Solidesulfovibrio fructosivorans JJ]: one gene and its partner. The protein of the gene in region 1 interacts with the protein of each later gene in a pairwise test. Links are inferred from orthologs where the notes say so. Each region holds a gene or a part of one and is shown in the gene's direction. Other genes may lie near its edges.

Region 1 (16,695 bases):
GAGCACCACCCACGGGGCCTTGATCTCGGCCGTGACGAAGGAGCCTTCGGTCACGCCGAGGTTTTTGACGCTTTCGTTGGTGATCACCGAGGACACGGCATGGCCGCCCAGGCTTTCGACCACGACCCGGGACTGGATGTCCCCCTTGTGGACCTGGGCCACGCGGCCGAAAAACGCGTTTCGGGCGCTGGTGCGGCGGGTTTCGCGGGTGAGCACCTGCCGCTCCACCTTGCGGCGCTGTTCTTCGGGCAGATGCAGGAAGGCGGCGGTGAGGTCGGCTGTGGAATGGCCCAGGATGCGCTGCACCACGGGCAGCGGCACATCGTCGCGCAAGAGCTCCACGGCGCGGGACCGGCGGATGGTGCTCGGGTTCACCAGCTCCTTGGTGAAGCCGCATTCCTCGGCTCGCTCGTAAAACTTGCGGCGCACATGCCCCTGGTCCAGGCGAAAAAGGTTGCCCCGCAGCGAGGCATAGGCCGGATCGTCGAACACGGCGGCCAACGCGTCGCCGAGCTCCGCCGGAATCTGGACCTCGCGCCCCTCGCCGCCGTTGCCGCCGCTGAAATTGACGGACAGGGTGTCGAGGTTGACGTCGGTGCGGTCGTTTAAGGCCAGCACCTCGCCAAGGCGCGCCCCGGTGTGGCGCAACATGAGGTAGATCAGCCGCACCCGGTTGCGGGAGACGGTCACATCGGGCCGTCCGGACCGTTCGGTCCAGGCGGAAAACGCCTCGGACAACCGCGTCAGTTCCAGGGTATCCAGGAACTTGACGTCTTCGGGCACGGAAAAAATCCGGGCTGCCCGAAACCTCTTGCCGCCGGAATCCCCTCCGGCACCTTTTCCGTCGATCATGCGCGCGCTCCCGTGTGATTGACAACCGGATATCATTTCCCGGCAAAGGCGGGAAAGTCAAGGCCGGGGCGGCGGCGTCGGACCGGTTCTTAGGACCTGCTAGCCACCACTTCGATCTCCACCAGGACGTCCCGGGGCAACCGGGCCACCTCGACGCAGGACCGGGCCGGATAGGGCTTGGCGAAGTGCGCGGCGTAGACCTCGTTTATGGTCGCAAAGTCGTTCATGTCCTTGATGAACAGGGTGGCCTTCACCACGTGGTCCAGGCCGAGGCCGGCGGCTTCGAGGATGGTCCGCACGTTTGCGATGGACTGGCGGGCTTGGTCGGCGACGGTCCCGGCCACAATGGCCCCGGTCGCCGGGTCGATGGGGGTCTGTCCGGAAACGAAGAACAAGTCTCCGGCCCAAACGCCGGGCGAATAGGGACCGATGGGCGCGGGCGCGCCTTTGGGAACGACGATCTGCTTGGCCATGGGATCTCCTTGCCGCATTCGCGCGGAGGCGGATTTTCACGGCAGTGTGCAGCGCCTCCCCGGCGGCGTCAACAGGACGCCCGGGCGAGCCATAAAAAAGGGGGCCCGAAGGCCCCCTTGCGCGTGCCGTATCCGACAGTCGCTTCTAGAACTTGTAGGTCAGGCCGAAAGCGACCTTCCAGGCGTTGTTGCCGTTGGCCTCGGACTGGCTGACCAGGCGATGGCCCCAGACGCTTTCCTGGAACTGGCCGTGAGCCCAGCCGGTTTCCATGACCGCGGCCAGGTTTTCGTAGATCATGTACTTCGTGTCGAAGTTGAGGCCCATGACGTAGTCGTTGTAGCTCAGGTCATGGCCCATGGTGAAGTAGGAGTTGTTGAGGTAAAGCCGCGCGTTGCGGATGGCGCGCGGGGAGTTGTTGCCGCGCACGTACACGAAGGTCAACCGGTTGGTCAGCTTGTCGATAAAGGAGATGTTGTTGAGCGACGCGCCGATGCCGTAGTTGCCCACGGGGTCGGTGTACATGTTGGAACCCTTGCCGAGTTCCTGGCTGCTGTCGAACAGGAAGCTGTTGCCCGGGCCCCACTCCGACCGCATGTAAGGCATGCGCTCAGAGCCGTTCATGGTGGACTTGTCCTCACCGGTGGACCAGAAGGCGAACACCTGCGGGGTGACCACGTCGAGGCCGGTGTATTCGACACCGGCGTCGACCATCCAGCCCTGGCGCTGGGCGGCCTTGTGGTCGCTCTGGGCGCCGGCGCCGTAGATCACGTCGGCATAGAACTTGACCGGATCCAGGGCGGTGACTTCAAACGCGCCCCCGACCCAGAAGTAAGGATTCTGGTCGTTCTTCCAGTAGCCCACCGAACCGGGGGTGGTCATGTTGGAGGAGCTGGCGGCGGACACCAGGGTGTTGGCGTAGGTGTTGCCCCATTCGGCGACGTCCGTGGTATCCTTGTAGGTGTAGTTGGCATTGCGGCCGGCCACGGCGAGCATGCCCCACGGGATGGCCTTGAAGCCGTCAACGGTGATGGGCAGGGCCAGGAAGTAGGCGTCGAGTTCGTCGGCCACCTGGGTGGTCGTGGAGTCATAGGTGCGGTTGGTGTCGATCAGGCGACCGAAACCGGCCATGACCGACAGGTTCTTGTCGATGATGGGGGCGGTGACGACCAGGGCGGCCATCTTGTCGTTCCAGACCGGGTTGCCGTAGAACAGGCCGCTCTGGGGCAGGTTCACGTCCTGGAGGCCGGCCGTCACCTGGACGCCGTCACAACCGGGCAGCATGAACTGCAGGTAGGCCAGGTCGACCTGGACGGCGGTGTCCGGGTTGGCGGCGGTGAAGGTGCCGTGGCCCCAGACGTCTTCCACCTTGATGCCCAGACGGAACTTCACGGCCTCGTTGGCGATGAAGTCGGAACGCAGGCGAAAGCGCTCCCAGATCTCGAAGTCGTCGCCGGTTTTGGTGCCGGTCTTGTTCCAACCGGTATAGTTGCGGTTTTCAAAGAAGTTTCCATAGACACGCGCATCACCGGTCATTTTGACCTCGGTGGCGGCATGGGCGGCGGCGATCGCGCCGAGCACCATGACGGCCGCCAGGGCCAAGCTCGTAAGATTTCTCATTTTCCCTTCCTCCACAACTTGCGGCTTTCGTTGGATACGAAGCAACGCGCTCGCGCACGCTCCGGTGGCTAATCCGGAGCGTGACGCAGCTTTCTTTTACGCTGGGGAATGGTGAATGACAAGAAATTAGTTGCCTATTAATAATTATTTATATTCGTGATAGTTAATATAATTATGAAAAGGCATCTATTTATTTTTATTGGAGGGAGTACTGTCACGCTTGGTGGCGCGCAGTGCCCTGTGCCCGTGACGGCACGGGCACAGGGCACTGCCAGTCGGCAGGGACAGGCCCCGCGGCGGCCACCAGGGGAACGGAGCGGCCGGAGCCTACGGCGTCCGGGTCTCGAGCCACAGGGCCGCGCCCAGGGCTCCGGTCATTTCCGGCGCATCCGGGACAAGCGGCGGCGCGTCGAGCGTTTCGGAAAGAAGCCGGACCACGCAGGGGTTGCGGGCCACGCCGCCGACGAAGACCAGGGGCGCGGCCAGCCCCACCCGGGCGAGCATGGCCGCGGTGCGCGCGACGATGGCCCGGTGCAGGCCCAGGGCGATGTCGGCCGGGGGCGTGCCCCGGGCCATGAGCGTCGTGGCCTCGGTCTCGGCGAAGACCGTGCACATGGAGCCGATGACCGGGGCATCGGGACTGCCGGTCAGGGCCAGCCGGCCGAATTCCTCCACCGGGATGCCGAAGACCGTGGCCGTCATTTCCAGAAATTTGCCCGTGCCGGCGGCGCAGCGGTCGTTCATCTCGAACCGGCCGACCTTGCCCCCGGGCAAAAGCGCCACGGCCTTGGTGTCCTGGCCGCCGATGTCGAGCAGGGTGCGGGCCTCGGGAAAGAGCTGGGCCGCGCCCATGGCGTGGGCCTTGATCTCGGTCAGGGTCAGGGCCTGGGGAAAAAGTTCCCGGGCCAGCTCCCGGCCGTAGCCGGTGACGGCAAGCCGCTGCGGCGCGCCGTCCGCAAAGAGCTCCCGCAGCCGGGAAGCCGGGTCGTAGGTGGTGGCCAGGCGGCGGGAGGCGATGGTCTCCCCGCCGCCGCGCACCACCAGTTCGATGCTGCGCGAGCCGATGTCCAGGCCCGCGTAGGTGCTCATGAAAGCGTCTCCACAAAGGCCTCGACCCGGGTCTTGAGCTGGCCCGCGTCCTCCATGCCGTAATCCGTCTCGATGGCGAGGTAGGGCAGGCCGGCCGCCTCCATGGCTTTCCCCACCTTCAGCGCCTCGTGGGCGTAGGGCTGGCAGAAGAGCAAGCCGTAGTGGATCACGCCGTCGGCCCCGAGTTCTTTGGCCATGGCCGCGATGTGGTCCAGGCGTTCGGTGTTGGGCGTGAAGCAGGCGCAGTCGATCTTCATGTAGCGATCGGTGAGGGCGTCGAGCATGCCGTCCAGGTCCGTCGGCGTCTCGTCGGTGAAATCGCGCGTGTTGCGTTCGCCGATGCAGGATTCCTCGCCAACGATCACCGCGCCGGAGCTTTCGATCAGGTAGGGCAGCTTCCAGTTGGGCACGGCCATGGGACAGCCGGCCAGAAGGAGCCTTGGCGTTCCGGACGGAGCCACGCCCTGGCCGGCCTTGATGCGGGCTTCCATCTCGTCGCACAGCTCGTTTATCTTGGCGGTGAAGCGCACCGGGTCGTCGTAGAAGCTGATCTGGTTGACGAGGAGGGCGTCGCGGCCGGAGATGGGGGCCGGATCGGCGCTGCGCAACCTGGCCAGGCGCTGGAGGGCCTGCCGCTTGGCGTTGACGACCTTGGTCGCCGCGGCCAGGGCGGCGGCGGTGATGGTGTTGCCGGTGAGCTTTTCCAGCGCGTCCTTGTAGCGCGTAAGCTCGGCCCGGAAGAGGTCGCGGTCGCGGGGTCCCTTGCACTGGGGCACTTCCATCACGTGCATGGGGACATGTTCGCCAAAGGCCTCGTAGGCCTTTTTCTTGCCGTCGCAGGTGGTTTCCCCGACCACCAGGTCGCAGGATTCGGTGTAGGGGCAAAGCTTGGCCAGCTTGAAGCCGACGAAGGATTTGATGAGGTCGCAGGTGTTGCGCGGCACGAGGGTCTCGGCCTTTTCGGTCCCGGCCTTGGCCCCGGCGCAAAGCCCCACCTGGATGGCGTCGGCGGCGAGGGTGAGCTCCTCGGGCACGAACACGCAGAAGGTGCCCACCACTTTTTTCCCGGTCGCCTTGGCGTCCTGAATCTCCTTGATGCGCAGCCCGTGCACCTCGGACAGCACGAAATCCAGATACTCCGCTCCCTTGAGGCGTCCCTGCTGGGACAGATAGATGTCGCCGTAAAACTTGCCCAGCACCGTAAGCAAGGCGTCGTGGGCCGGTATGTCGAGGTCGAGGCTCTCCCACAAGGCCATATGGGCCGCATCGGTCATGGCTTCCTCCAGGCTGACGGATTGAGATGCTTCCTCTTTACGCGGACCGGCGTGCCGGGTGAAATCGTTATTTCCAATGCTTCTGACATGATACTATTGTAATAAACTATTTTCGAGGCGCTAAAGGAATCCGGAAAGCGGCCGAAAAGGGGGTAAGATTCGAACGTCCGGCGGGAAGCCGGACGGCAAAGCCGCCAGGGAGGGAGGCACATGGCTCAAATCATGTATCTCGACGACCATCGACGGGCGCGGGAGCCGGTACGGGGGATGGCGACGAACCTGTCGCCCGGGCGTCCCCAGCTCAGCGATCGGGACCTGTGGACCAGGGATTACAGGGAATCCGAAAACATCATGTATGCGATCTTCAAGATCAAGGAGATACTCGACTACCACCTCTATTATGATGATGTCTGGCCGTACCTGTTGCTGTCGTTCCTGGAAGCCGTCCACAACATCCGGCAGGGAGAGGGCAAGGATTTGCCGGGCACCGGAGCGTCGCTCAAAGACTACGTGCTTTCGGCCGTCACGCCGCAAAACAAGCGCGACCTGTCCATGGTGCTGCTTTTGACCGACCTGATCGAGAAGTCCCCGCAGTACCGGGGCACGTCGTCCACCTCGTAACGCCCTTGCCCCTGGCCGGCCGCGTCCGCGGCCGGTCGGGCGGCAGGCCTTTTCCGTCCGCTCGGGATATCCGTCTCATTCGCCGCCGCCGCGCAGGGCCTCGATGGGGTCCAGTGAGGCCGCCTTGCGCGCCGGGCTCAGGCCGAAAACCAGGGCGATGGCAAGCGCCGCCAGAAGCGACAGGAAAAAGATCTTGGGCGACAGGCGCAGCTCCAGCAGCCCGAGCCGGGACAGCGATTCGCCAAGGGCCACCCCGAGCCCTATGCCGCAGAGCGATCCGGCCAGCGTCAGGTAGAGGGCCTCGGACAGAAACTGGGCCGTTATCGCCGTCCTGGTCGCGCCCACGGCCTTGCGCAGGCCGATTTCCACCTTGCGCTCGCTGACGCTTAAAAACATCAGGTTGGCCAGCACGAAGCCGCCGACGATGATGGCGACAGCCGCCGTCACCCCCAGAAACGCCACCAGCCCGCCGGTGAAGGCGGTAAGGAATTTGAGGATTTCACTGGCCGAGATGATGGTGAAATCGTCGTTTTCCGTGGGACCGAGCTTGTGTAGATGGCGCAGCAGGGCGCGCAGGTTGTCCTTGGCCGCGTCGATGTGCTCCGGGTCGTGGAATTTGACGCGCAGGCCCCGGAAATACTTGCGGTCGAGGTTGAAGCGCTGGGTGAGTGTGGTGATGGGCATGATGATGCGGTCGTCGATGGTCACGTCGTGGCCGCCGCCGCTCAAGCCCCGGTAGGCCAGGCGGCCGACGATCTGCACGGGCAGGGTGCCGACCTGGATGGTGCGGCCGATGGGCGAGGCGTCGCCGAAGAGCTCCTTGGCCGGTTCGTCGCCTATAAGCGCCACCTTGGCCGCGTGGGTGATGTCGTCGGCCGAGAGGTCGCGGCCTTCGGCAAGGGGCCAGTTCCAGGTCTTGGCGTAGTTTTCCGTGGCCCCGACCACGATCGGGGATTCGTGGTTCCTGTTGCCGTATTTGAGGGTGACGGCCCGCACCGAGCGCATGGGCAGCACGGCGTAGGCCCCGGGCAGGGAGCGGGCGATGGTCCGGGCGTCGGAGAACGACAGCGTGTTGACGCGCTGGCCCACGGGCCGGTTCTCGATGTCCCCGCCGATGACCATGACCGCGTCCGGTCCGAAAAAATCCACGATCTCGAGCGCCTTGCGCCGCGCGCCGTCCACCGAGGCGACAATGACGGTCAGCGCCGCCACGCCCATGGCCACGGCGGCCACCACGAAAAGGCTTCGGGCCTTATGCGCCCAAAGGGCCAGGGCGGCCATGCGCTGGATGCGCCATAAGGTGCGGGCGAGACGCCCGGCGTTACGCCACGCGGCCATCGCGGACGAGGATCTGCCGGCCGGAGTAGGCGGCCGTGGCCTGGTCGTGGGTGACGACGATGACGGTCTTGCCGGAGTCGCGGTTGATCGAGGCGAGCAATTCCATGATTTCGGCGCTGGTGGCGGAATCGAGCTGGCCGGTGGGCTCGTCGGCCAGGATCAGGTCCGGGTCGTTGATGAGGGCCCGGGCCAGGGCCACGCGTTGCTGCTGGCCGCCGGAGAGCTGGGAGGGCTTGTGTCCGGCCTGCTCGGCCAGGCCCACCTTGGCCAGCAGTTCCTCGGCCCGGCGGCGCAGGACCTGTCCGGGCATCGGGCTGTAGAGGCCGGGGAGCAGCACGTTGTCGAGGGCCGTGGCGTAGGGGATGAGGTAGAAGCTTTGAAAGACGAAGCCGATGGCGCGGTTTCGAAGCTCCGAGAGCGCGTCGTCGTCAAGGGAGCCCGTATCGCGGCCGGCAAAGCGATAGCTGCCTTCGCTCGGGCGGTCGAGAAGCCCCAGGATGTGGAGCAGGGTGGATTTGCCGGAACCGGAGGGGCCCATGATGGCGGCGAATTCCCCGGCCGCGATGGAAAGCGTCACCCCGTCGAGCACGGTGTGGGCGATGCCGGCCATGACGTAGGTCCGGGTCACGTCGGCAAGCTCGATGAGCGCGGGGCGTTCCCCAGGGGCGGCCGGGGCGGCGGGGGAGGTCATCGCGCGGTCGGCCGGTTGGGTTTGGGGGCGTTTATGGCCGGCGCGACAAGGCCCGGCAGCACGATGCGGGTGGCCACTTTTTGTCCTGGCGCGATGCCTTCGAGCACTTCGGTCTCATTGAGGCCTTCGAGGCCGAGCTTGGGGTGCAGCTCGTGCACGGCGCCGCCCTCGCCGACGGCGAAGACCACCTGCCGGTCGCCGATCCACTTGAGGGCGGCGTTGGGGATGACGCACACGTCCTTTTTTTCCTGGACCACGATCTGGCACTGGGTGGTCATTTCCGGACGCAGCCGCATCGACTCCTTGGTGTCCAGGCGCACCAGGGCCTGATAATAGACGATGTTGTCGCGGATTTCCGGCTGGGGGTAGATCTGGTTCACGCTGCCCTTGAAGGTGGTGGCCGGGTAGGCGTCGACCCGAAACTCCACGGGCATGCCGGGTTTGACTTGGCCGACGTCGGTCTCGTCCACGTAGATCCACATTTCCAGGCGCGTGGGGTCGAGCACGGTGATGAGGTTGGCCACCTGCAACCCGGCCACCACGGTCTCGCCGGCCTGGGAGGTGACGAAAGCCACCACCCCGTTGATGGGGCTGACGATGCGGGTGTAGGAAATCTTGGTCTTGATGGAGTCGATGACGGCTTGCGCCTCTTCCTTGGCTTTTTGGGCCTTGAGGCGTTCCTTGTCGAATTCGGTGGTCAGGCGCACCAGGGAGGCCTGTTTGGCCAGGACTTCGTTGTGCCCGACCAGGGCGTCGCGCCGGGCGGCCTCGAGCACGTCGCGGGCGATGAGTTCCTTGTTGAAAAGCTGTTGCTGGCGCTTGTGGTTGCTGGCGGCGTATTCGCTCTTGGCCTCGGACAGGCGCTGTTCGGCCTGGGCCTCGGCGATGCGTTTGGGGTAGACGGCTTCGACCTGCCCCAGTTCGGCGCTGGCGCGTTCGAGCTTGGCTTCGGCCTCGGCCAGGCCGGCGCGCAGTTCCCGGTCGTCGATGACGGCGATGAGCTGCCCTTTGTGCACCTCGTCGCCGACCTTGACGTTCATTTCCTTGATGGTGCCGGTGGCCCGGGCGCCGATTTTGACGATGGCCCCGACCTGGGCCTTGATGATGCCGGTCGCCTCGAGGACCTTGCGCACGTCGCCGATTTTGGCTTCGGCCGTGGCCAGCACGCGGGGCGGTTCGGCTTTCTTGGTGTAGTGTTTCCAGGCGAAAAGCCCGGCCCCGGCGATGACGGCCAGGAGAAAAAGCCACTTGAATATGCGCATGCGTTGTATCCGGGGGGTCGATTTTGCCGTCATAGTGCCCGAAACGGGGGGAAGGGGCAAATCGGGGCGGCGCTTCGAACATCCCGCCGGTCGCGGACGCGCAGAAAAATCAAAACGGCGAGATCTTCTTCCAGAACGACCTCTTGTCCTTGGGCGGCCCGGGCTTGGCCCGGTTCCGCTCCACCTTGCACTCGACCATGGCGAAAAATTCGGTCTTGGCGCCGGAGCAGCCGAGGAAGATTTTCACGTGGTAGCTGTTGTTGTTATACAGGAGAAAGTACTCGAGCATGGTCTTGCCGCCTGGGGCCGGGGCGGTGGAGGCCGGCTGGCCGTATTGGGTCGTGAACTTGGCCACGGCGGCCGGGATGTTGCAGGCCTCGTCCAGGGGCTCGGAGGGCGAAAGGGCGAAGCTGTCCTTGAAGATGCAGCTGTTGTCCAGGATGTTTTTCCCGCCGGCATTGTTCGGCTGGGCGATGTAGGACTTCTTGGAGAGCATGTCGCCAAGGGCCTGGTTGGGGCGGAAATCCTGGGCGGCGGCCGGAATGACGGTCGCCAGGACGAACAAAATAGTCAGCACGGCTTGGCGCATGGTCTCCTCCTTGCCGGTGAGCCTGTGGCCTTTTTCCCTTTTCAGATGCTTTCCCATACACCAAATAGGGAATGATATCCTGAAAAAAAGTCTGACCTTACAAAAGGTAAAAGGTTTAGGAAGGGGAGAGCGCGAGAGGGGAGAACCCTTTGCAAAAGGGTTTCCCCTCTCGCATCGTCTTTCCCTCTCCCCCTAACCGCCAAGCTCGGCGATCCAGCCGGCCACGGGTTCTTCGATGATACGGCGGATTGCCGCCAGACGTTCCGGCGTTTCGGCCTCGAAGCGCAGCACCAGCACCGGCTGGGTGTTGGACGCGCGCAAAAGGCCCCAGCCGTCGGGAAAGGTCAGGCGCACCCCGTCCACGTCGATGACGTCGTAGCGGCCTTTAAAAAAGTCACGCGCCTTTTCCACCACCTTGAACTTGATGGCGTCCGGGCAGTCCATGCGGATTTCCGGCGTGTTGACCGTCTCCGGCCAGTCGGCGAGCATCCGCCCGAGCGGCGCGTCCGAGGCGGCCACGATCTCGGCCAGCCGGGCGGCGGCGTAAATGGCGTCGTCGAAGCCGTAGTAGCGGTCGGCGAAAAACATATGCCCGCTCATCTCGCCGGCAAGGGTGGCATCCGTTTCCTTCATGCGCGACTTGATCAGCGAATGGCCCGTGGCGGCCATGATCGGCTCCCCGCCATGGGCGGCGATATCCTTATAAAGCAGATGGCTGCATTTGACCTCGCCGATGACCGTGGCCCCCGGATGCGTGGCCAGCACCCCCCGGGCATAGATGGCCAGCACCTGGTCGCCGTAGAGCAACTTGCCGGACTCGTCCACCACGCCGATGCGGTCGGCGTCGCCGTCGAGCCCGACCCCGAAATCCGCGCCTTCGGCCACGACCCGCGCCGCCAGGTCGGCCACATTTTCCAGGATCACCGGATCGGGATGGTGGTTGGGAAACCGGCCGTCCGGTTCGCAGTAGAGCGGGATGGCATTGGCCCCGCACTGGCGCAGCACCTCGGCGCAGATGAGCCCGCCGGCTCCGTTGCCGCCGTCGACGACCACCGTCACCGGCCGGGACAGCACCATCTGCTCGGAGACATGCTCGACGTACGACGGTTTGATGTTGTGTTCGCAGACCACGCCCGAACCCTTAGCGAATTCGCCGGCGGCCATGATGTCGTAGATCTCCCGGATGGCGTCGGTATGGATGGTGGTCTCGCCGGACCATATCTTGAAGCCGTTGAACTCCGGCGGGTTGTGGCTGGCCGTGACCATGATGCCGGCCCTGCGGGCCAGGGCCTTGACCCCGTAGTAGAACACCGGGGTCGGCACCATGCCGAGACAGGTCACGTCGATGCCGCAGGCGACGAGCCCGGCGGCCAGGCGGGCCTGGTACTCGGGCGAGGTCAGACGGCAGTCGTGGCCGAGCACGGCGCGCATCTGCCCCCGGCGCGCGAAAAACGTGCCGGCCGCGCGGCCGAGCAGTTCCACCCAGTCCGGGTCGAAATCCACATCCACGATGCCCCGGATGTCGTAGGCCCGGAAAACCCCGGGCGACACTGGCTTCATAGTACCTCCTGGCGCGTTCGGCGAAACGGGGGACACGGCGGGCGTCCCTTGACCTTCCCCCCCATCTCTCCTATGCCGCCTTGAATGAACTGGGATTGGGACAAGCTCACGGAGCAAAAACGCCGTTACGGGTCGCAGATGCCTGACCCGGGCCGCGTCGGCGAGGACCTGGGCAAGAAATTTTCCGCTCTGCGGGAACGGCTCCCCGGCGGGCCGAAAATCGTCATCATTGTCGTGGCGATTTTATGGATCGCCAGCGGCATCTATATCGTCGAACCCGACGAGGCCGGCGTGGTCCAGCGTTTCGGCGCCTATGCCTACACAACCGGTCCCGGACCGCATTATCACTTACCGTTTCCCGTCGAAACCGTAAAGACCCCGAAGGTTTCGCAGGTGCGCCGGGTGGAGATCGGCTTCCGCTCCGTCTACGGCCGCCAGGGCGAATCGTTGCAGAACCGGCGCGTGCCCGAGGAGTCGCTCATGCTCACGGGCGACGAGAACATCGTGGACGTGCAGTTCAGCGTGCAATACCAGATCGGCAACCCCGTGGATTACCTCTTCAAGATCGCCCAGCCCGACGAGACGCTCAAAAGCGCGGCCGAGGCGGCCATGCGCGAGGTCATGGGCAAGGCCAAGATCGACTCCGTTTTGACCTCGGGCAAGCTCAAGGTGCAGGCCGACACCAAGGATCTTCTCCAGTATATGCTCGACCGCTACGATTCCGGCATCGAAGTGACGGCCGTGCAGCTCCAGGACGTGCACCCGCCCCGCGAGGTGGTCGACGCCTTCAAGGACGTGGCCAGCGCCCGCGAGGACAAAAGCCGGCTCATAAACGAGGCCGACGCCTACTCCAACGACATCCTGCCCAAGGCCCGGGGCCGGGCGGCGGGCATCATCAACGAGGCCGCCGCCTACAAGGAACAGACGATCCGCCGGGCCAAGGGCGGCGCGGACCGTTTCGCGGCCCTGCGCGACGCCTACGAAAAGGCCAAGGACGTCACGCGCGAGCGCCTGTATATCGAGACCATGGAAAGCGTTTTCGACAGCCCCGGCGTGGAGAAGATCATTCTCGGCAGCGACGCGGCCGGCAAGGTCCTGCCCTACCTGCCGCTCGGGGCGTTGCCCCAGGCCGGCGGCGCGGCGGCTCGGGCCGCCCAGGCGTCCAAGGCGACGCCCCAACCGGCCCCGGCGGCCAAGGGAGGCCGTCCGTGAAAAATTCCCTGATCATCACCGCCGTGGTGGCCTTTATCGCGCTCTTGGCCGTCTTTCAGACGGTCTACGAGGTGGACCAGACCGAAACGGCCATCGTGCTGCAACTCGGCAAACCGACGGGCGACACCAAGGAGCCCGGGCTGCACGCCAAGATCCCCTTTGTGCAAAACGTGGTCTTTTTCGATGCGAGGCTTCTCCAATACGACGCCAAGGCGGCCGAGGTCCTCACCTTGGACAAGAAAAACCTCGTGGTGGACAACTACGCCCGCTGGCGCATCACCGATCCCCTGCTTTTTTACCGGACGCTTCGCACCGTGGGCCGGGCCCATGCCCGCCTCGACGACATCATCTACGCCGAGGTGCGCGTGGCGCTCGGGCAGTACACCTTGCAGGACGTGGTCTCGGAAAAACGGGCCTCGATCATGGCCGAGGTGACCAAGAAGTCCACGGAGCTGCTCGCGCCCTACGGCATCCAGGTGGTGGACGTGCGCATCAAGCGCACCGACCTGCCGCCGGAAAACGCCCAGGCCATCTACGGCCGCATGCGGGCCGAGCGTGAGCGCCAAGCCAAGCTCTACCGCTCCGAAGGCTACGAGGAGATGGAAAAGATCAAGTCCGCCGCGAACAAGGACCGCACCGTGATTTTGGCCGAAGCCGAGCGTCAGGCCCAGGTGCTGCGCGGCGAGGGCGATGCCGCGGCGACGTCGGTCTGGGCCGAGGCCGTGGGAAAGGACCCGGAGTTCTTCTCCTTCAGCCGCAGTCTGGAGGCCTATCGCAACGGGCTCTCCAAGGACACGCGCCTGGTCTTGACGCCCCAAAGTCCTTTTCTCAAGTATTGGCGGTGACGTCGTCCCGAAAAATACCTGCGTATTTTTTTAAAAAAAATGTGCGGCAAGGGTGTCATCGGCGCCGGGATAACGCGTCCCGATGACAGGCGGGGCGGGCCGTAGCGGTCCGCCCCCGCTCCATGTTTCAATCGCATGACGCCGGTTGCATTCTCTGTGTATTGTGCTACCGGAAAACAAATTGCTTGTATCGTTTATGCCTGCGGACACCGCGCCAGCCTTGCAACCGGGAGGGGTTGCCGGGCAAAACAGCGAACAAGGAGTCCCTGGATGTCTGATGTCTTGCGTCTTGTCTTGTTTGCAGTGCTTTTCGCCTTTTTGTGCATTCAAGCCCATGAGTTGAGTTCCCCGGGAAGTCGCTTGTTGGCCAGAAGCCTTTTTGCCGACACGGCGACAAGGACCATGGACCCGCGCCATCCCGAACCGCTCAAATCCCGCGCTTTGGAGTTTCGGGGACTGACCCCCGTGCCCATGGCATCCGGCGAGTAGCCACGTCGCGCGCCCGCGCGCCCTTGGGGCCCGCCCGCCATCCGCCGGGCAGGCTTGACAAGGCGCGCGCATTTGGCGGAAGGTGCGACGCCTGTGCGCCCGAAGGCACGGGCGTCATGCCGCCGTGCGTCCAATAGCCCGGCAATCCCGCAACACCCGAAGGGGGAGACGATGGTTCTGGAGCTGATCCGGCCCGGCACGAAAATCAATTTTCTCAAGTACCGCAAGCTGGCCTATCTGGTCTCGGCCGCCGTGATCGTGGCCGGTTTCGTGTCCCTGGCCGTCAAGGGCGGACCGCGCTATGGCGTCGATTTCGCCGGCGGCCTGTCCATTCAGGTCCGTTTCGCCAAGGCCATGGACGTGGCCGAACTGACCAAGGCCGCGGACGCGGCCGGGCTTTCCAATGTGGCCGTGCAGCGCTTCGGCCAGGCCGAGGCCAACGAGTACCTCATCCGGGCCTCGGACCAGGACATCAACCAGGAAAACGTGCGAACCGCCGTGGAAACGGCCCTGGGCAAGGCTTTTCCGAACGCGGGACTCGACGTCCAGCGCCTGGAGATGGTCGGCCCCAAGGTCGGCGCGGACCTACGCGGCAAGGCCCTGGAAGCCATCTTTTATTCGGTGCTGCTGATCGCCATTTATATTTCCGGCCGGTTCGAGAAGCGCTGGATGGCGGCGGGCATGATGGCGGCGGGACTTGCCGGCGGCATTTACGTGCTCAAGCTTTTCGGCGCGTCCACGGTGTGGCTGATCGTCGCGGCCATGATCATCACCATGGCCCTGTGCTACGTGCTACGGCTCAAATACGCCCTGGGGGCGGTGGTGGCCGACTTGCACGATGCCCTGATCACCATCGGCCTCTTTTCGCTTCTGGACAAGGAATTCGACCTGACCATCGTGGCGGCGCTTTTGACCATCCTCGGTTATTCGCTCAACGACACCATCATCGTCTACGACCGGATCCGGGAAAAGAACCGCAACGTGGGCAAGACCCTGCCCTTCGAGCAGGTCATCAACATCAGCATCAACGAGACGCTTTCGCGCACCATCCTGACCGCCGGGACCACGCTCATCACCGTGGCCTGCCTGTACTTCTTCGGCGGCGCGGTCATCCACGACTTCGCCCTGGCCATGCTCATCGGCATCCTGGCCGGCACCTATTCCTCGATCTTCGTGGCCAGCCCCATCCTGCTGGATCTGGGCTCGGGACTGAAGCCGCGCACCGGCGCGCCGGCCCGGGCCGTTCCCGAAGAGACGGCCGGGGCCTGATCGCCGAACACCGCGAGCATCGCCCGAGACGACAAGAAAAGGGCCGCTTCCTCGGAAGCGGCCCTTTTTCGTGGCGGGAGGTAACGCCGGCGATGTTACTTCGCCGACTTGGCGGCGTGTTGCCTGGCCTGGTAGCCCGCCAGGTCCTGCTCGGCGCGGTTGTACTCCGCCAGGGCCTTTTCCTTGGCCTGCCTGTAGCGTTCGGCGGCCTGGGGGTTGCCGTCCCGTTTGGCTTCCTCCTCGGCCTCGGCATAGCGCAGGTAGGCGTATTTGCTGTGCTTGACCTTCTCGGCCAACAGCACCTTCGGGTCGGTGTCCTCCCAATGGTTAATGCGCGCGGAGCACCCGGAGAACATGGCGGCCGCAAGGATCAGAAGCAGACAGGCGACGAGGCGGAAACGGAAAGGACGGGTTGCATGCATAACGGTTCACAGGGTTGTCGGCCCCCTGGGCGTCCCACCGGGACGCCGGCATCAGAGCCGGATGTTGACGATGCCTCCCTGGGGCACTTCGATGCTCCCGCCGAGCGGCACCTGTACGGAACCGCCCAGGGGAATTTCGACTGTCCCCGTCGGAGGTGTAATCGAGACTGCCCCGGCCGGGGATATGCTGACGGCACCCGGAGGCCCGGCTTCGAAATGGCCGGGCGGCAACGCCTCGAAACGGCCGGGGGGAGTGGCCTCGGTCTGACCGGCCGGTGTGATGGCGTCAGACATGGTCTACCTCCCGAGGCGACGCTTGCGCCTCTTTGGAGAATATGCCCGAATTTCGGCCGGCAGGCAATGCCGGTGCCGCGCCTCCCGGGGGGAGCGGCGGAAAAACCGTTGCCGCGCCTGGGATTGCGGCCGCATGAAATCGCGGTAACCTTTTTCGGATGCGCGGTGGGATCAGGCCGCCCGGGCGTGGCGCTTGGATCGGACCAGAGCGTCGGCGGCCATGCCGGCCAGATAGAGCACGCCACGCAGCAGCAGCGGGTAGCAGGAGGGATCGGGCGTTTCGGCTTGCGGCGTCAGGAGCGGGGGAGCGCCGTCGCCGTGCTGGCCGGACAGGCGCTTTTGGATGGTCCGGGCTTCCTCGTTGCGGCCGTTTAGGGCCACACTTTTGCCTATGGCGCGTTCGGCCAGATCGGGGCGGCGCAAGAAATGGTAGGCCTTGGACAGGCCGAGATAGGCGTCGGCGTTTTTGGGGGCCAGCTCCAGGGCATGGCGGAAAAGCGCCACCGCGGCGGTATAGTGCCGGTCGCGCAGCAGTTCGTTGCCCAGCGCCAGAAACGGGTTGAACCCGGCTTCGTCGTTCTTGAGCGCGTCGATGAACTGGTCGCGCAGTTCGAGAAAACGCTTCGTCCTTGCGCAGGCCGAGGCCGCCTGCTTCATGAACTGGCGAAAGCGCCTGGCGCTGCCCTTGGCCTGCCAGACGCGGGCCAGGCCAAGGTAGGCCTCGACGAAAAATTCATTTATGGACAGCGCCTTGTGGAAGGCCATGATGGCCCGTTCGTAGTCGCGTCCGGCCAGGG
Region 2 (9,313 bases), on another replicon or contig:
GACCGTGAACTTCTTGCTGGTCTTGGCGTAGTCCACCAGGACCTTGGCGGCGACGACGGGATCGTCGTAGCCGAAGGCGATGGCGTTGTTTTCCTTCAGGTGATCCTTCAGGACATCATGAGCGCCGTCTTTCACCGCCAGACGGGCCAGGGTGTTTTTCACAACCTGGTAATCGATGCCCGCGGCGCGGAGCTTGACGCGCAATTCGGTCAGCTCCTCGACGGTCATCGCCCGAAAGTCGGTAACCACCGCAATGCCGGCCCGGTCCGCCTTAGCGCGCAGTTGTTCGATAATCTCGTTTTTTTGCGCACGTTGCACGGGTACCTACCTCCACATGCGGGTTGGAGGGCCTTCAAGGGAGCCAAAGCCGAATCTCGGCGGGAAATTAAGGGGGACACCCCCACCCGCTGTCTCTGACTCGCCTTCCATGCCCTGTTTTATATCGAAAAATCGTCCCAGGCCAAAGGACGCACCTTTGGCCGGGGACAATTGGTTGCAAAAAAGGGGAGCTACGGTTAGCCCTCGAGAAGCTTGCGCACCGACTGGGTGTCCACCTTGATGCCGGGCCCCATGGTCGTGGCCAGGGCCATGGCCTGCAGATAGGTTCCCTTGGCGGCCGAGGGCTTAAGCCGCATGACGGTGTCGATCAGGGCCCGGAAGTTGTCGAGCAGCTTCTCGGCACCGAACGAACGCTTGCCCAGCGGCACATGGAGCACACCGGCCTTGTCCACCTTGAACTCGACCTTGCCGGCCTTGAGCTCCTGGACGGCCTTGGCGATGTCAAAGGTGACGGTGCCGGTCTTGGCGTTGGGCATGAGGCCGCGAGGGCCGAGGATCTTGCCGATCTTGCCGACCGAAGCCATCATGTCGGGGGTGGCAACGGCCTTGTCGAAGTCGAGGAAGCCGCCCTTGATCTTTTCGATCAGCTCGTCGCCGCCGGCGATGTCGGCTCCGGCCTCGCGGGCCTCGGCCTCCTTGTCGCCCTTGCAGAAGGCGACCACGCGCACGCTCTTGCCCAGCCCATGGGGCAGGGAGACGGCGCCGCGGACCATCTGGTCGGAGTACTTGGGGTTGACGCCCAGGCACAGGGCGACGTCGACGGTCTCGTCGAACTTGGCTACGCCCGTCTTGACGGTCAGAGCCATGGCTTCGGTGAGATCGAATTTATTCGTGAGGTCAAGGTCTTTGACCGCCTCGCGGTATTTTTTGCCGTGCTTGGCCATTTCGGAATATCCTCTCGCGGTCGTGCCGGTTAGACGATGTCGATGCCCATGCTGCGAGCCGTGCCGGAGATGGTGCGGCAAGCCGCTTCCACGTCCTTGGCCGTCATGTCCACGAGCTTGAGCCTGGCGATTTCCTCGATCTGGGCCTTGGTGATCTTGCCCACCTTGGTCTTGTTGGGCTCGCCCGATCCCTTGTCGATCTTCGCGGCCTTGACCAGAAGCACGGAGGCCGGCGGCGTCTTGGTGATGAACGTGAAGGAGCGGTCGGCGTAGATGGTGATGAGCGCCGGAATGATGGTGCCCTTCTGGTCCATCGTCTTGGCGTTAAACGCCTTGCAGAACTCCATGATGTTGACGCCGTGCTGCCCCAAGGCCGGACCGACCGGCGGAGACGGGTTGGCCGAACCGGCCGGAAGCTGCAATTTGACCTTGGCGACGATCTTCTTGGCCATGATGCGTATCCTTAAGCGGGACGACGCCCGTTAGTTTTTGCTCACCTGCACGAAATCGAGCTCCACCGGCGTCTGCCGCCCGAAGATGGATACCGAGACGCGAAGCTTGCCCTTGTCGTAGTTGACGTCCTCGACGACGCCGTTGAAGCCGCCGAAGGGGCCGTCGATGACGCGGACATCATCGCCCCGCTCGAAGTGGTACTTGGGTCTGGGCTGCTCCTGACGGCTGACCATCAGGCTCAAAATCTTGTCAGCCTCGCTGTCGCGCATGGGCGTGGGCTGGTTCTTGCCGCCGATGAAACCGGTCACGCGGGGGATGGACTGCACAAGGTGCCAGGAGTTGTCGTTCATGGACATCTTGACCATGACGTACCCCGGGTAGAACTTGCGGGTGGATGTCCGTTTCTCCCCCTTGACCAGTTCGATGACCTTTTCCGTGGGAACGACGACTTCCTCGATGCTCCCGCCATCCTGGCCGGTGCGCATCATCTCGCGGATGGTCTGCTCCACACGGTTCTCAAAACCCGAGTAGGTGTGGACAATATACCACCGCGCGGGTACGCGCTGTTCGCCGGAGCCTTCCTGTTCGGTCATGATCGATCCCGTTACGATAAAATGAACGCGACAAGCCTGGAGAGGGCCATGTCGACGACGCCGAGGTAAATGGCCATAATGACGCTGAAAACCAAAACGGCGACGCCGGTCTTGATGGTTTCCTGGCGCGTGGGCCAAGTCACCTTCTTCAGTTCGACCTTGGACTGTTCGAAAAACTCCTGGGCCGCCTTGACGTAACCCGTAAGGGATTTTCCGGACTTGGCCGAGGCCTCCGCCTTGGCGGAGGGCTTGCCGGCCGCGGCCTTGAGGGGCTTGTCAGCGCCCTGGGCCGCCTGTGTCTTTTCTTTGGCCATGACCTCGCCTTGCTCGATATATGGCAGGGCAGGAGGGATTCGAACCCCCAGCCCTCGGATTTGGAGTCCGATGCTCTACCGTTGGAGCTACTGCCCTGCGTTAATACCCGGCGCCTACTTGGTTTCCCGATGGACCGTATGCTTATGGTCGAACGGGCAGTACTTCTTGACCTCGAGGCGGCCGGTGGTATTCTTCTTGTTTTTTTCCGTCGAATAATTCTTGCGCTTGCACTCGGTGCACTGCAACTGGATGTTGATGCGCATTTTCTACTCCACGATTTCCGAAACGACGCCGGCGCCAACGGTGCGGCCGCCTTCGCGGATGGCGAAGCGCAGGCCCTTTTCCATGGCGATGGGGGCGATCAGTTCCACGTTGAAGGTGGCGTTGTCGCCGGGCATCACCATCTCGACGCCCTCGGCCAGGGTCACGACGCCCGTGATGTCGGTCGTGCGGAAATAGAACTGGGGACGGTAGCCGGTGAAAAACGGGGTGTGGCGGCCGCCCTCTTCCTTGTTGAGAACGTAGACCTCGGCCTTGAACTTGCGGTGCGGCGTGATGGAGCCCGGCTTGGCCAGAACCTGGCCGCGCTCGACCTCGTCGCGCTTGACGCCGCGAAGGAGCACGCCGACGTTGTCGCCGGCCTGGCCCTGGTCGAGGATCTTGCGGAACATCTCGACGCCGGTGCAGGTGGTCTTGACCGTATCCTTGATGCCGATGATCGCCACTTCGTCGCCCACGGTGATGATGCCGCGCTCGACACGGCCGGTGACCACGGTGCCGCGGCCGGAGATGGAGAACACGTCCTCGATGGGCATGAGGAACGGCTTGTCCACGTCGCGCTTGGGCTCGGGGATGTACGCGTCGCAGGCGTCGAGCAGCTCGAAGATCGGCTTGGCGTCCGGGCTGTCCGGGCCTTCGGCCTCAAGGGCCTTCAGGGCCGAACCCTTGATGATCGGAATGTCGTCCCCGGGGAAGCCGTACTTGGTCAAAAGCTCGCGCACTTCGAGTTCGACCAGCTCGAGCAGTTCGGGGTCGTCGACCAGGTCGACCTTGTTCATGAAGACGACGAGCTGGGGCACGCCGACCTGACGGGCGAGCAGGATGTGCTCACGGGTCTGGGGCATGGGGCCGTCGGTTGCGGCCACCACCAGGATGCCGCCGTCCATCTGGGCGGCGCCGGTGATCATGTTCTTGATGTAGTCGGCGTGGCCCGGGCAGTCGACGTGCGCATAGTGGCGCTTGTCGGTCTCATATTCGACGTGGGCCGTGGCGATGGTGATGCCGCGTTCCTTTTCCTCGGGGGCCTTGTCGATCTGGTCGAAGGGGATGTACTCGCCAAACCCCTTGAGGCTGGCCAGGCGCGTGATGGCGGCCGTCAGCGTGGTCTTGCCGTGGTCGATGTGCCCGATGGTGCCGATGTTGACGTGCGGCTTTTTCCGCTCAAATTTCGCCTTGCCCATGTCGTCCCCCTAAGCAGCGGTTTGACTTCGGATTTTTGGGTGAATTCGGATATGGAGCCCACGACCGGATTTGAACCGGTGACCTCTTCCTTACCAAGGAAGTGCTCTACCGACTGAGCTACGTGGGCCTCTATAAAATGCGTAGGACACGGGAGGCATTGGAGCGGGAAACGAGACTCGAACTCGCAACCCTCAGCTTGGAAGGCTGATGCTCTAGCCAATTGAGCTATTCCCGCGTATGTCACACGTAGTACATGCGACAGGGCTTCCTGTCTCCTACAGCATTCGCGCGTTATGGTGGAGGGGGGTGGATTTGAACCACCGAAGGCGTACGCCGACAGATTTACAGTCTGTTCCCTTTGGCCACTCGGGAACCCCTCCGCTCTGGAGCTGGCGATGGGACTCGAACCCGCAACCTGCTGATTACAAATCAGCTGCTCTGCCAGTTGAGCTACGCCAGCGCCCAAGAGGCAATCTGTTAGCTCGGCAAAGCCGGATTGTCAAGTCTTTTTCGTTCGCTCACGGCCACATCCGCTTCAGGCGGACGCGAAGTGGGTTTATTACGCGGGTGCCCCAACCTTGGCAACAACTTTTTTTTAATTTTCCTCATTTTTTTCCGCCCGCCCCGCTCGACCCGTTTTTTGCGCCACGCGTTGCAAAGAAACGCGAATTTCCGTAGAAGCCGTAACGATAAAAACCGAATCTCAACCTACCAGCCATCGAGTCCTCTGTGAAGAACATGGAAAAACATCATCGATTTTCCCTTTGGTACGTGCTCATCGCCATCTGGGGCGTTTTGCTCCTCAACAACTTCATCGTCACCACCTACGGTCCGAAAAACCTGCCCTACTCCGAGTTCCTGAAGAAACTCCAGGCCGGGGACATCACCGAAGTCTCCATCACAGGCGACGTCATCGAAGGAACCATGAAGGTGCCGGACGCCGCGACCAAGGAGCCCAAGGACGAGGAGTTCGTCACCCGCCGGGTCGCCCAGGACCTGTCCAACGAACTGGCCAAGTACAACGTCCATTTCCGGGCCCAGCCCGAATCCACCTTTCTGCGCGACATCCTGTCCTGGATCATCCCCATCATGATCTTCTTCGGCATCTGGTATTTCCTCATGCAGCGCCTGAACCCGGGGGCCGGCGTCATGGCCTTCGGCAAGAACAAGGCCCGCGTCTACGCCGAGAAGGATCTCTCCACCCGCTTCGCCGACGTGGCCGGTTGCGACGAGGCCAAGGCCGAACTCGTGGAGATCGTCGATTACCTGAAGACCCCGGACCGCTTCCGGCGGCTCGGCGGCGAAATGCCCAAGGGCGTGCTGCTCATCGGCCCGCCGGGCACGGGCAAGACGCTGCTTGCCCGGGCCGTGGCCGGCGAGGCCGGGGTGCCGTTTTTTTCCATCTCCGGCTCGGAATTCGTGGAAATGTTCGTGGGCGTTGGCGCGGCCCGGGTCCGCGAGCTGTTCGTCCAGGCCAAGGAAAAGGCCCCATGCATCATCTTCATCGACGAGCTCGACGCCATCGGCAAATCCCGGGCCGGGGCCATCGTCGGGGGACATGACGAGCGGGAGCAGACCCTAAACCAGCTGCTCGTCGAGATGGACGGCTTCGACCCGCGCGTGGGGGTTATCATCATGGCCGCCACCAACCGGCCCGAGACCCTCGATCCGGCGCTTTTGCGGGCCGGGCGCTTCGACCGGCAGGTGCTGGTGGACAAGCCGGACGTGGCCGGACGCGAGGCCATCCTGCGCGTGCACGCGGCCAAGGTCATCCTGGGCCCCGAAGTGGACCTCTCGGTCATCGCCCGCAAGACGCCGGGTTTTTCCGGGGCCGATCTGGCCAACGCCATCAACGAGGCGGCCTTGCTCGCCGCGCGCAAGGACAAGGACGCTGTGGGCATGGCCGACCTGGAAGAGGCCGTGGACCGCATCATGGGCGGCCTGGAAAAGAAAAACCGCGTCATCAATCCCAAGGAAAAACAGGTGGTGGCCTACCACGAGGCCGGCCACGCCGTGGTCGCCACCTTCACGCCCGGGGCCGACGAGGTGCACAAGATTTCCATCGTGCCGCGCGGCATCGGGGCGCTCGGCTGGACGCAGCAACTCCCGACCGAGGACCGCTACCTCATGTCGCAGACGGAGTTGCTCGGCAAAATCGACGTGCTGCTCGGCGGGCGGGGGGCCGAGCGCCTCATCTTCGGCGACATCTCCACCGGGGCGCACAACGACCTGCAACGGGCGACGGACATCGCCCGGGCCATGGTGGCGGAATACGGCATGGGCAGGACCCTCGGTCCGGCCACCTTTCCGCGCCAGAACCGGCCGGTTTTTCTGGGTGCGGAACAGAGCGGGCTGGCCGGACGGGAATATTCCGAAGCCACGGCGGCCAAGCTCGACGCCGAGATCAAGGAGATCCTGGAAGCGTCGCAGGAGCGCGTGGCCGAGCTTTTGGCCGACAAGAAGGAGCTTTTGGAAAACATCGCCCAGACGCTTTTGGAAACGGAAACCATCGACGAGGCGCGGTTCAAGGCCCTGGTGGAGGCGGCCGGAGGAGGCCCCAAGGTGTAGTCCCTTCCTCTCGGACGATGAAAAAGGCGGGCTTTCCTCTCCTTCGGGTTGGGGAAAGCCCGCCTTTCACGTTTTAAGCCGCTTGCGAAGGGCCTGGACAAACCGTCTCCCGCGCGTGCTGGGCCGACAGCGCGGGGACGCGACCGGACGCGGACGGCCCTTACGGCGTTTCCGGCGGCGTCGAGGCTGGCGGCGTCGCGGCCGGCGGATTGCCGGCCTGGGGCGCACCCGATGCCCCCGGTTCCTTGTTTTGCAGCAACATCATTTTTTCGGCACTGCCCACGCTTGAACCAAAGAAATATTGCACGACGGAGGTAAACGCGGCAATCAGGGCGCCAATCAACAGGGCAAGCTGTTCCTTTGCCTGGGGAGTCCCCAGCGGTCCCGAAGGCTCGTACCAATACTGGGCAATAAGAACGCCGAAAAAACCTGCCACGATAAGGATGGACAGCGTCCATTTTGCATAGATATTTATTTTTTTCAGCGATCTAAAGTCTTGCGCATTGATGCTGTCCAATTCGCTTTGCGGCCCGCAGGCGTTCGCTTCCTTCACGACGGCCAGTCGGCTCAGCTGGTGCCTGAAGGCTTCTTCCGCGGCCTTTATCTTGTCGACGTTGGCCGCATCGGAGACGGGCTCGACCAGCTTGTCCAGGTCGCCCGCAACACCGAGAGCTTTGCCCAGGGCCTCCAACCCGGCTTTCCGTAGCGGAGCATTTTGGGCATCGCAAAGGCACGCGGCAAGAACCGGGGATTGGCTTCGAATTTTCTCGGCGATACTTTCACACGTCGCTCCCATAGCGCCTCCTTGGGCCGGCCCAAGCACGGCCCTTGGCGAAACTATGCCACAACACGTATTTGGTGGACAATACCATATTGCGATTATCCGAAGAAAATTCCCCCTCAAAAGACGCAACCGCCGCTTGCGCGTCACCGCTCCCCTGCGCCGGCGCGCACGAACAGCAGGCTGCCCCGGCCGCGACGGACCAGACGCCAGCCGGGATCGGCGGCCAGGGCGGCGATGACCGGATCGTGGATACTTAAAAGAATCACGTCCGGCGGGTAGGCCTCGAGGAAATCACGCCAGCCCGGCCCGGCATTGATGAAACGGAAATAGGCCTCGTGGACCGGACGCGGGTAGACCGTCTCGTAGCGGCCGTCCATGGCCACCTTGACCGCCGGATACTCGTTCCAGGACAACCACTCGCCCCAGTTGAAATGGGCCAGCACGTTGCCGCGCAGGCGACCGTGCTCCCGCAGCCATTCCACCGCCCCCACGGGATAGGAAAAATCCCCCGCTCCCGGCGCGTCGCAGTCCGGGGCGGTGATGCGCCAGGGCGTCGCCAGCACGAAGTTGACGGCAAGCGCCGCCACAAACCCTCCAAGAGCCACGGGCAGCCAGCGATACCGCTTCGCCAGCCTGGAAAGGGCCGGGCCGGCCTCGATCCCCTTGCCGTCGGCGAAAATCGACGGGAGCAGCGCGGCAAAGGCCAGAATGAAAAAAATCTGGTGGCGCAAATGCCCCATGGCCATCCAGGCCGTCACCCCGAGGACCAGCAAGTCCGTCAGGTCGCGGTGGCGGCGTTTGACCAGGAAAAACGCGGTCAACCCGGCCATGCCCAGCAATATCCAGGCGTTAACGGCCAGCCTGCCCAGTCCGATCGCCCGCCAGACCGAGGCCCACTCGGCCACGTCCGGCCGGGGAAGCCGTATGGCCGCGAGCAGATAGGTCCAATAATCGAGCCCGTACGGGTTCACCAGCGTCACCAGGGCGCAGGCGAGTCCGCAGGCGGCCAAAGGGAAAACGCCGCGCCGCCGTTGCAGCGCCCCGGCCGCGTACAGCCCGACCAGCCCGAGCCCGGCCAGAAAGCCGCCGTGGAGATTGGCCCAGACGAGCATCATAAGCGGCAGCCACCCAAGCCGCTTCCACTTCCCGTCCGCGCGAAAGGCCTCCAGCCGCCACAGGAACACGGCGAAGAACAGGTAAGTGAAAATCTGCGCCCGGGCCGGGGCGAACCCGATCACCAGCAGCTCGCCGGCAACGAAGCAGAAAAGACCACTCGTGACGGCATCGGCCCGCCGGACCCGCGAGGCGGCGAAAACGCCCAGGCAGACCCCGGCCGCGGCGAGGTAGCGCAGGGCCTGGATGCCGGCCATGCCGCAGGCGGTCAAAAGCGGATAGTAGACGACCCCGGTCAGCCACTCGTGGTAGACCCACGGGGTCAGCGTCGGGGTGTAGGCAAAGACGTCTTTATAAGGGAAGCCCTGCCGCCAGAAGAGACGGCCGAAGGCGAGGTAGCCCCAGAGGTCGAAGTCGGCGGCGGTGATGGCCAACCTGCCCGCCACCAGCAGCGCCGGCACGGCCACGGCAAGGGCAAGCAGGATTTTCTCCCTGGTGGATCGCGGCGGCATGGGACCTCACTTTCCCGGCCCGGACCGGACCGTTGCTTGATATATCCGGTCCTAGCTTACGGGTCCGTAGTGAGGCAACACGCCGCATCCCGCTCAGGCGGGCTTTCGCCCCTCCACCACCCGGTCATGGCCGGCCAGATCGCGGCGCACGGCCACATCCGCGAAACCGGCCTCGGCCAGGACAGCGGCGGCAGCCGGGCCCTGCTCCCAGCCGATTTCGACGAGCAGCCAGCCGCCCGGGGCCAGCCGGTCAAAGGCGGTTCGCGCCACCACCGGCACGGCCTCGAGCCC

What was found.
Region 2: the proteins of hflC (region 1) and ftsH interact in binary tests that used the Escherichia coli proteins (3 or more experiments, as listed by UniProt). The link is inferred for Solidesulfovibrio fructosivorans JJ] from one-to-one orthologs.

Annotation. Positions count from the first base shown.
Region 1 is NZ_AECZ01000046.1:719-17,413, reverse strand. The notes cover bases 11,501-14,499. They hold hflC (protease modulator HflC), read left to right. Parts: upstream 11,501-12,575; coding sequence 12,576-13,424; downstream 13,425-14,499. Other genes in these bases: secF (protein translocase subunit SecF), read left to right, coding at 14,085-14,499; DESFRDRAFT_RS23170 (hypothetical protein), read left to right, coding at 13,785-13,913; hflK (FtsH protease activity modulator HflK), read left to right, coding at 11,501-12,579. Outside these bases: DESFRDRAFT_RS19120 (TOBE domain-containing protein), read right to left, coding at 1-852; DESFRDRAFT_RS19115 (RidA family protein), read right to left, coding at 942-1,325; DESFRDRAFT_RS19110 (outer membrane homotrimeric porin), read right to left, coding at 1,471-2,943; DESFRDRAFT_RS19105 (acyl-CoA dehydratase activase), read right to left, coding at 3,271-4,032; DESFRDRAFT_RS19100 (double-cubane-cluster-containing anaerobic reductase), read right to left, coding at 4,029-5,306; DESFRDRAFT_RS19095 (hypothetical protein), read left to right, coding at 5,517-5,927; DESFRDRAFT_RS19090 (ABC transporter permease), read right to left, coding at 6,003-7,265; DESFRDRAFT_RS19085 (ABC transporter ATP-binding protein), read right to left, coding at 7,249-7,956; DESFRDRAFT_RS19080 (efflux RND transporter periplasmic adaptor subunit), read right to left, coding at 7,953-9,218; DESFRDRAFT_RS19075 (hypothetical protein), read right to left, coding at 9,328-9,807; DESFRDRAFT_RS19070 (phosphomannomutase/phosphoglucomutase), read right to left, coding at 10,000-11,367; more of hflK, read left to right, coding at 11,452-11,500; more of secF, read left to right, coding at 14,500-15,182; DESFRDRAFT_RS19045 (hypothetical protein), read right to left, coding at 15,278-15,604; DESFRDRAFT_RS19040 (hypothetical protein), read right to left, coding at 15,656-15,898; DESFRDRAFT_RS19035 (response regulator), read right to left, coding at 16,070-16,695.
Region 2 is NZ_AECZ01000016.1:100,500-109,812, forward strand. What follows is about bases 4,268-7,198. They hold ftsH (ATP-dependent zinc metalloprotease FtsH), read left to right. Parts: upstream 4,268-4,783; coding sequence 4,784-6,613; downstream 6,614-7,198. Other genes in these bases: DESFRDRAFT_RS12535 (hypothetical protein), read right to left, coding at 6,774-7,198. Also shown: rplJ (50S ribosomal protein L10), read right to left, coding at 1-318; rplA (50S ribosomal protein L1), read right to left, coding at 516-1,223; rplK (50S ribosomal protein L11), read right to left, coding at 1,253-1,675; transcription termination/antitermination protein NusG, read right to left, coding at 1,706-2,269; preprotein translocase subunit SecE, read right to left, coding at 2,281-2,583; rpmG (50S ribosomal protein L33), read right to left, coding at 2,698-2,847; tuf (elongation factor Tu), read right to left, coding at 2,851-4,044; more of DESFRDRAFT_RS12535, read right to left, coding at 7,199-7,409; DESFRDRAFT_RS12540 (hypothetical protein), read right to left, coding at 7,541-9,022; prmC (peptide chain release factor N(5)-glutamine methyltransferase), read right to left, coding at 9,116-9,313. UniProt on the Escherichia coli protein: Acts as a processive, ATP-dependent zinc metallopeptidase for both cytoplasmic and membrane proteins. Plays a role in the quality control of integral membrane proteins.